2 regions of the Comamonas sp. 7D-2 genome follow, and region 1 is predicted to be linked to the other one. Evidence: predicted binding sites of a transcription regulator. Region 1 holds the regulator's gene; the other holds the start of a gene.

The links. The regulator LexA, encoded in region 1, represses DNA repair genes until DNA is damaged. The targets are predictions, from matches to a motif close to ACTGTATNNNNATACAGT.
Region 2: a site for LexA is predicted at 2,231-2,248, ahead of MPZ60_RS14310 (LexA family transcriptional regulator). Genes of this name have one in related genera too.

What each region holds. Positions count from the first base shown of each region.
Region 1 covers NZ_CP094238.1:3,294,667-3,299,426, forward strand. The annotation lists gene MPZ60_RS15185 (asparaginase) at 157-1,140, opposite strand; gene lexA (transcriptional repressor LexA) at 1,223-1,894, shown strand; gene MPZ60_RS15195 (hypothetical protein) at 2,122-2,481, shown strand; gene MPZ60_RS15200 (hypothetical protein) at 2,900-3,145, shown strand; gene MPZ60_RS15205 (universal stress protein) at 3,288-3,749, shown strand; gene MPZ60_RS15210 (hypothetical protein) at 4,053-4,379, opposite strand.
Region 2 covers NZ_CP094238.1:3,103,277-3,108,036, reverse strand. The annotation lists gene MPZ60_RS14320 (ATP-binding protein) at 1-1,037, opposite strand, end outside; gene MPZ60_RS14315 (hypothetical protein) at 1,065-1,553, opposite strand; gene MPZ60_RS14310 (LexA family transcriptional regulator) at 1,802-2,212, opposite strand; gene MPZ60_RS14305 (DUF6616 family protein) at 2,500-2,838, opposite strand; gene MPZ60_RS14300 (DNA alkylation repair protein) at 2,849-3,622, opposite strand; gene MPZ60_RS14295 (MarR family winged helix-turn-helix transcriptional regulator) at 3,619-4,113, opposite strand; gene MPZ60_RS14290 (PD-(D/E)XK nuclease family protein) at 4,756-4,760, shown strand, end outside.

The sequences.
Region 1 (4,760 bases):
TCGGCCGGAGTCCATCCGATGCGGGCAAACTGCACCAAGGTGGAGTTGGCGCCATCAATATTCATAGCCATCTGCGCTCATAATCATTAGTTTTTAGATAAAAAACATCATAAATTCTAGGTAACACGCAGGATAGAAGCTCTCAGAATAAGAGCATCAACCCAATTCGCGAGGCCAACCCATCAGCTCCAGCATCAGGCTGATTCTGGCCTTGGCCGCAGGTAGGCTGCTCACATGGCCATCCCCCGCTCTCTCGGCCTGCACCACCTGCCCCTCCTCGCACCGGGTCGTGATGCGCAAAGCCATGCTCTGCACCTGCGCCCAGTCCAGGGCTGCCCCCAATGCCTGATGGACCGTGCCATTTCCCGTGCCCACCACCACCACGGCACGCACGCCTGCCGCATGCCAGGCCTGCATCACCGCCAGCGCCACGGCACTGTTGCAGCCCGCATGGCTGTGCAGCAACTCCACCTGGGGCCATTGACCTGCGGGCGGTAAAGCGATTGCAGGCAAGCCAGCCGCAGCAGCCCTAGGCAGCCCGCCCGTTGCCCAGCGCACCCGTCCCTCTTCCACCCAGCCCTGCGGGCCGGTGCCACTGCCATCAAAGGCATCCACACGGTAAGGATGCACCTTGCGCACCTGGCGCGCACTGAACACCCGGCCCGCCACCACGGCAAGCACACCGCGGCCAGCAGCTTGCGTATCGGCCGCACAGGCCACGGCATCGCGCAGATTGCCGGGGCCATCGGCCGAGATGGCTGTGGCCGGGCGCATGGCACAGGTCAACACCACGGGCTTTGCCGGGCGCAGAACACATTGCAGAAACCAGGCGGTTTCCTCCAGCGTGTCCGTGCCGTGGGTAATGACGATGCCGCTTACATCATCACGCGCGAGCAACTCGGCACATCGCAGCGCGAGTGCATGCCAGGTCGCGTGATCCATATCCTTGCTGTCCAGCTGCGCCAGCTGCTCCGTCTGCAGCGACGCAGCAGCAACGCGTTCCAGGTCCGGCACGGCCTGCAGCATCTGAGCCACGCCCAGCTGGGCCGCACGGTAGCCCACACTGGTGCCAGCCTGCTCGGCGACACCGGCAATCGTGCCACCGGTGCCCAGGATGACGATATTTTTGTCACGTTCCACTTGCAGTCCTCTTCAAACTGATTAAAAATACAGGTACTGGATGAACACACAGTATTCATCATCGATCGATCAAGGAATGCCCATGGACCACCCCAAGCTCACTCCCCGCCAGCAGCAGATTCTGGACCTCATCCAGTCCAGCATCGCTCGCACGGGTGCGCCCCCTACCCGGGCCGAGATTGCCAGCACCTTTGGCTTCAAGTCGGCCAATGCTGCAGAAGAGCATTTGCAGGCACTGGCCCGCAAGGGCGTCATAGATCTGGTCAGCGGCACATCGCGCGGCATTCGCCTGCGCGCCGATACCGTGCGCACCATCAATGCGGCACGCGGCACCAGCTTTGCGCTGCCGCTCACGGCCCTGGCCCCGCTGGTGCTTCCCCTGGTCGGCCGCGTCGCTGCCGGCTCGCCTATTCTGGCCCAGGAACATATCGATCAAAGCTATTCGGTCGAGCCCAGCCTGTTTGCCGCCAAGCCTGATTACCTGCTCAAGGTCCGCGGCATGTCCATGCGTGACGCGGGCATCATGGACGGCGACCTGCTGGCGGTACAGGCTACGCATGAAGCGCGCAACGGCCAGATTGTGGTGGCCCGCCTCGGTGACGACGTGACCGTCAAGCGCTTCAAGCGCACGCCTCAGGGCATCGAGCTGCTGCCCGAGAACCCCGACTACAAGATCATTCACGTCGATCCTGAAGAGCCATTCGCCATCGAAGGCCTGGCCGTAGGCCTTATCCGCAACAGCATGTTCATGTAACGGGCGACGGCGTCCCTCCGTCCATGCAGCGGAGGCACCGAGCCTCTTTCCCTCTCAAGCCCAGGTGGTAGGCGCGAAGCCGTTGAGCTTCGCCCTGGGCGGAGCTTTGCCTGAAGAACGCAATCCTGCCTTTATCCATGCCGCAAGGTCATCAAAGGAGTTGCCAAATGGGATTCGCCACATCACTGCAGTCTTTGACACGCCGGACCCTGAAAAGCCTGTCGTCCATGCAATCTTTCCCCCCGGACTTGCGTTGCGGCGAGGACGGCGCAGCCGTCACGCAGCCTGCGTCCCTCAATGCCCGTGGGCCGAAGGCGACGCGGATCGGCATTCCTTTCATGCGCGCCAACCGCAGCTGCGGCCGTCTCGCCGGCCATGCGCTTCGCATTCAGTCCGTTGCAGCCGCCCAGCTACATGTGCCGATGACCGCCGAACCTGCGCAGGTCGGCGCTCCGCGACTGCTCAAGATCGTGCAGCGTGAGCCGCGCAGTCAGCCCGAATGCCTGCTGATCTCGGGCCGCATGGCCGATGTCTGCGCCGCGCTGGAGCGTATGGCACTCCATGAGCAAACAGCCCCGCAAGTCTGAAAGCACAGTGAGGTTTGACGGCCTCACTTATGCAGCCCCGAGCCCGACACGCGATAGGCCTGCAGGCGGAGCAACAAAGCTTCCATATGCATCCAGCAGGAAGCCATTTCAGCGCTCTTGGCCCATTGGCTGGCAGATATGACGCCAGACGACTCTGCCAGCAGTGCATAGGCGAAAAACTCGATATTGCCAGAGCAGACCCTCTGCCTTGGCGCCGAACGATCTGGATCGCCATGTAAATTTTTTACTGATGCTCTGCCGGGGTCTGTCCGCCGAAACGCATTTCGCACAAGCCTCGCAGCCTTCTAAACTCCTTGTCAGGCGCGAATATGCGTCAGAGCGGATACCCGGATCAGGGTATTGCGGCACCTCTTCGACAGTGGAAACATTCATATACACATGTCAACGAGGGCGTCTTATGAGTGCCTACCGCAAGCTCTTGCAGCACATACAGGCCAAAGACGCCAATGGGAACCTGCGCCTGATTCTGGTCTATCAGAGCTTTGATGAGGTCGACATGCCGCATGGCGTCTCCATACGCCCGTCTGCCATTTACTTTGAAACTGCCGATCACCAGGAGGTCAACTGGCTCAATCCACAGCAGTTCGAGATAGAGGCCACTGGCGAAATCCTCAATCGCGTTCCTCCTTCGCCCGAGGAATGAGACAACTCGACGCGACCGCCCCGTTACAGAGTCTTACCTCCTGTCTACAACTCTGCTGCATTCAAGAACTAGGCATTGCGCGGCTTGAAATATTGGAATAAATTGATTCTCAGGCACATCTTCCGGCATCAGGAGGCTGAACATGTTCAAGCACCTGCTCATTCCCACCGATGGCACCAAACTGTCAGAGGCTGCCGTGCGTGCTGGCGTTCTGCTTGCGCGTGAACAAGGCGCCAAGGTGACCGGCCTTTATGTCATGCCCGATTACCGCGCCATCATCTACGGCGCGGACGCACTGCTGACTTACAACAGCGCAGAGTTCGAGCGAAGTGCCAACAGCGATGCAGATGCGGCTTTGCAGTTCGTTGACCAGATTGCCAGACCTGAAGGCGTACCCTGCAACTTTGTGCGAGTCACCCACGCCTCTGTCTACCAAGCCATTGTTCAGCAGGCACAGGAATTGCAATGCGACCTGATTTGCATGGCTTCACACGGTCGCAAAGGTATCGGCGGAATTTTGCTGGGCAGCGAAACCCAGCGCGTTCTGACGCACAGCCATATCCCGGTGCTTGTACACCGGCCCGCCTCCACCGGCAAACATTAAGGAGCCAGAAATATCGAATAGCAGTCCTGCATGTCGCACGCTTGCCTTGATACAAGATGAGCAAGCGACTTGCAAGTCATGGCTGCAAAATGCAGGCCAGCCAGTCAGGAGTTGCTGGCCGCTCCCGATGGGGCAACCTGTCAACCGTTCAAACGCGTCAGCAACAGTGCAAGAGCGATAAACGGCGATTGAGGCCAAAGTACGCCTCTGCCAAATATTCAAATGCATTGACTGTGTGAGCTGCAGAACCGGATCGAGAGGACCCCGAAACTTGCCCGCCTTGCGCGGGCATTTTTTTGGCTGCTAGGCACATCGCTCCGATACTTCTCCCAATCGCTCACGATGCCCAGGCAAGGTGAACAGAATCTGGAGATTCTGCGAGTCCATTTGCTGCACCACGATGGAGCCGTCTTCGTGCAGATAGATCCGCACAGTGCGTGCATCATCCAGATCCCAGTGCGCAACGCTCGTATTCACCCCCCGCCAGCCATGCTCCTCGCACAGCCGACGCCGGCGCAAGGCCTTCAAAAATTCCTGCGAAGCACCAAGCTCTGCATTGGTTTGCACCCAACTGTCGATCACCAACTCATAAGCCATCTGCTGCGTATGGCAAGGCTTGGCCAGCTTCATGTGCCTGATCCAGGCATCTAGACGGGAGGCAAAAGTGTATTGCAGGTGGTGGGACATGGGCTTTTTTGAATTCAGTAGGGCACAGGGCTAGATCGCCACTTGCGCATCAAAAATCAGAATTTTCCTACGCCCAATTTACCGAAAAGTGCAGCAGAAACAAAATCTACATCACCAATAGGTTCAGGGTTTAACACTGCTTGATGACTGGCCTGAGAGACAACTGGCAAAGCGCGACTGGCCAGAGCCACGGTGAACCCTGAGCCTGCACGGCGACATATCTCAAGGATTGGATAAGCTGGCTTTTGGATGCTTGTCAGCTGCTCAGCCACCGCATTGCCAAGTATTTCGGGAGTACCTACCGATGACTTGCCTGTTGGAATT
Region 2 (4,760 bases), 190 kb from region 1:
TGTGCCGTCTCTGGTTCTTCAATAGCATAAATAATGCTGGGAAGCTTTGATTCTTGATGACGTCTTTCTGCTTCTGCTCGGAAGAAACTAATTAATATCAATCTCTTAACGCCACTGCCTCGCTTATTTATAGGTATTCCTTCATCTGCGGTAATGGAAACGCTTTTGAAGACATCAGTCCACTTTAAATCTTGAGAGTCGGGTAATTGAGGGTCTAGTGTTGAAGCGATAGTCGGATTCATTTCGCTCAATTTTTCGCGAGTCCTTTCTGCCACGTCCTCTAATCGCTGCTTGACTAGATTGGAAATTCTTTCAAAATCATCTCTTATAGATTTGTCGCTTAGAATTTCTCTGACAGCAAGCTTCATAGGGTCTTGAATTTCACCATCGCCGTCACTATTTTTTCGATCAGATTGGAATAAAGTGAAAAGCGGCATATATGCCTTTAACTTATCCCACAGATCTTTGGATTCAATCTTTGCGATTTCAATTTCGCAGGATTTTAGCTCTAGGTCACTCTGTGCACCCCAAATGGCCTTTCTTAGCTCAGCATTCTTTGTCTTGTCTGCGCAGGCAAATTCTTGAGTGTCAACTATCTTTTGTAGTTCTGAAATTTTCTTGAAAAGCAGGTCTTTACATGCAGTATTGGTCGGGTGCAGTGCCTCTATAAAGACCTTCTCTTTTCCTGCATTAGGGTAACGTTTTAGAACCTTAAGTGTTCCATTTTTTGATAAAAGATATTCATCCTTCAGTGTTGTAGGGTTAGTTGTATCAATATATATTTGTGCCGGAAGATTTGTGAATTCAACTGATATTTCAATATCAGAGTTTCCTTCTGAAAGGCATTTTTTATTTATGTCATCTTTGTCTATTTTGACGCACCCTTTTCCTTCATTAAAGAAAATATCTAGCGCTTCAAGGATTGTAGATTTTCCTATATCATTTTTCCCAACGAAAACTAAAAGATTATCGAAGTCGATTGATACGGGTGAACTGTACCCTCTAAATCTATTTATTGTTACAGATTTGATTTTCATATCTATCTCCTCCAAGTAGAAAAATAATTAACACCTTAGTCGGAACTGCTCATCTCTCGCGATCTTGCGCTCCCTTCGCACCCAATCCAGGTCGTAATACTGGCTGCCTGCACGTCCCATGCTGTCCAACGCTTTGACGCGTTCTTCCAGTGCATCACAGACTTGTTTTTTGCCGGGCTCGGCAGGCTGGGCAGGGCGGTTTTGGTAGACAACCGCAGGGGCAGCGGTATTGCGTTGGGTCTTGCGCCATTGGGCTTCGGCCTGGGCGACCTTTTGATCCCATGGCAGGCCGGAGGGCACGGTTTCAGTACGTTCGAGAAAAGCGTTGTGCTGGCCGCATTGCGCGCTGCTCCAGAAAAGCCCGCCGCCATGGCCTTTGCACAGATAAACGGTGCTGCCTGAATGCCCGCTGTGCAGGGTGGTGGTTTTGTCTTCCACCACTTTGCCGCCTTTGCATGCCTCTTGAGAATAGGTATTGCCGCAGCGATAGATGGGCTGCGCTATGGCTTGATTCATAGCTGTGGCTGGCAGCAAAAATGCTGCGGCAGCCAAGGCAGGCAGAAAATGCATGCAAAGCATTATCTGTAAAAATTAGTTACTAAAAAATTAACCCCGGCCCGCAGTGCGATGTTGGACAACTGTAATAAACCAAAGAGAAAGGCAATGTAGAGAACTACATTGCCTTTCTTCGTTAGCAGGTGCTTTTTTTGGGGCGCTAATCAGATTTCAACGGCAGCCTGTGTTGTGCTGGCGCGCGCATGTATTCATTTTGCAAAGCGCTTGATGCAACTGGTGACGACACCCCAGATTTCCAGCGTCTGTCCTTCTGGCGGCACGATGTCGGGGTAGGTGGGGGCGCCTGCCCTGAGCTTGCAAGTGTCGCCATCGCTGTCCAGCGCTCTGATGACGAGTTCGCGCTCGACAACCGCCACGACGATGCTCCCATCGCGAGCACGCAACTCCCTGTCCACCACGACGATATCGCCGTCATCGATGCCGTGTTCCTGCATGGACGGGCCGGTCACGCGCAGCAGGAACGTGGCTTTGGGGTGCGTGACCAGCAGGTCAGTAATATCCAGTCGCTTGCCAGCGAAGTCATTCGCGGGCGAGCCTGCGCGTGCGCTGCGATCAGCCAGCGGCAAAGTAACCGGGGACGCAATCAGTTGGACGGGCATACCACTCATGAGACGATGACTGTGCATATGTACAGTGTAGCGATTGATGCGACTCAGGTGTCATGAATCCACGTTGATGTCGCATGCTTTCCACTCGATCCTGCACCCGGTTCTGTGCGAATCCGGGGGGCCATGTTGAGTTGCATGTGCTGTGCCGAAAGCTGGCCAGCCCGCAGTGGTGACTGTGGCGGGCGGCCATTAGCGGGCATTAGTGGGCATCAGCGGGCGCTAGAAATGACTAGCCGCATGTATTACCAGAGCACAGCGGCATTGTCCGAAAGACTGAGCTACGCGGCAGCTAGAGCAGCCAAGTGAATATCCGCCGCCCCTTGAGTGCTGGCTGCATTCACATGGTCAAAGTAGTCGTACCAGCCGCTGGCTTTGATGCCCGCCAGCAGGGCGTCACGAGCGGCCTGGTCAGGAAAGCGCCAAATACCAAGGAATGTATGCGCGGTTCCCTGGTCAATGCTGGAGTCCGTTTCTGCCAGGGAGAGGACTTCGACACCGAGGCTGGAGAGTTGATTCAATGCGAGTCCGATGCCGCCAAGAAAATGTTGCCTTTGTTCGGCGGACAGTGCGAGCCAAGCCGAATTGGGGGTGTAGAGCTCTACAAGGTAATGAGACATGGTTCCACTTTCACTTGAGATTGCGCAGTGCGCGTTGACATATACGATGTGTGGCGGCAGCTTGGGTGCTTTGAAGCCATTGGGCGCAGATATCACGCACCCAGCTTGGCTGGTCCTTGGCGGCATCATTGAGCCAATTGGCGACCGAATCCTGCACGTAGACCGAAGGGTCGCTCTTCAAAGCTGAGAGCAAAGGCAGTGCTTGCTCGGGCGAGCGTTTGAGCTGTGAGATATGCGTGCTCCACACACCGCGGGGACGCAAAACCTCGCACGCGAATCGTCGGACACGTTCAGAAGGATCTTGTGTCCATGGCATCAGCTGAGCGATAGCCGCAGCCAGGTCTTGCACCAGGTGCGGCCGCATTGCCATCCAAGCCCATTCACGCACACCAAAATGGGCATCGTCTGCCAACGGGCGCATTGCGGCCAGCCGTACACCGAGATCCAGGTTAGGCCGGGCACCGATCATGAAACATGCCCAGCCTCGTGCCATATCGGCGCGGTGCGTTTGGCATTGTGCGATGCCCTCAGTACCCAGGGCATCCAGCAAGACTGAGCCGATACGGGCCATGCGTTTGAGCACGCCCAGTTGGCAGGCTTCATCGATCGTGCTCAGTGCTTGAGCCGTAAGTGCCGGAAAGAGTGTTCGTGCCAGTACGGCCTGGTCGACTGCCAGGCATTCAGCCAGCGTCGCGCATTGCAACTCCCCGCGCGATAGCGCATGCAGAACGTCCCGAGGGATGTCAATGGTGCGTGTCGCACCCTTGCGGACTTGATCCCTCATGATTCAACGTCCGATTCAGGGCCTCGTACTTTCTCCAGCAACGCTGCCAGCTGCTTTCGCTCATGTGCAGACAGGTTGCCAAACAAGCCTGCAATCCACCGACCATGCTGGTCGATAACGGTACCGGCAAGTTGTTTTCCTTTTGAGGTCAGCCGAATGCAAAGTGCGCGGCGGTCTTCGGCGTTGGCGTGACGTTCAATCAGACCCTCGCGCTCCAGTCCGTCTAATAGACCGGTCACCGTGGCGCGGGTCACGCCAGCTTGCTCGGCCAGCGCGTTGGGTGCGAGTCCGTCAGGCGCCACATCGAGAAGGAACAACAGCACAAAGCGCCCCTCAGACAAACCATGAGGGGCCAGCAAAGCAGCGCAGTCGCGGTCGATGTTTGCAGCCATCGACAGCACTTGAAAACACAGCCGGATGCCGTCCACATCAGGAAGTTTGCGTCGTTGTGCTTCTTCAATTAGCGCCTGGTACTTCTGTTCAAGCTTCATTAGTTAGCCAAAATATAATATGGTGGCTAATTATATGAGCAAGATCACTTCATGGATAGTGGACCGAGCATCACCTCATCAGATGCCAGCTTGTCGATTGCAGACGTTGGCTTCGCTGAGCACCGATTCGATGACCAGGCAAAGTAGGGTGGCGGTGAGCACTGAATCGTCAGGGGCGCTCAGGGACGGCGCTTGCTTGCGATCAACTGGGGCGGGCCGAGGCCCGCGCCTTCATCCCGATCAGTTGGTCGCAAAGCAGTACATCAGCCCGGCGCTGCCGCTCTGTTTGAGCTGGTCGACGCTGCAGCCGCGCGTGCCATCAGGGCAAATTACATCTTGCAAAGCGTTTGATGCAGCTGGAGATGACACCCCATATCTCCTGCATCTGTCCTTCCTGCGGCACGATGTCGGAATAGGTGGGGGCGCCTGCCATATAAATAAGACAAGGCATTGAGATTGAATCTGCTCGCTAGAGAATAGAGCGATCTGACGTTGTTCTAAAATTCATAGCTGTAGGCGCCAGCATTTGTTGAGTTTCAGGTTGTTTTCTATCTGAAAGTCAAGAAAATCAGGCGCAGTTAGCTATTCAAATAGTCAAAGGCAGCAGCACAAACGCATGCTGCTTGTCTGAGGGAGGCATACGTGAG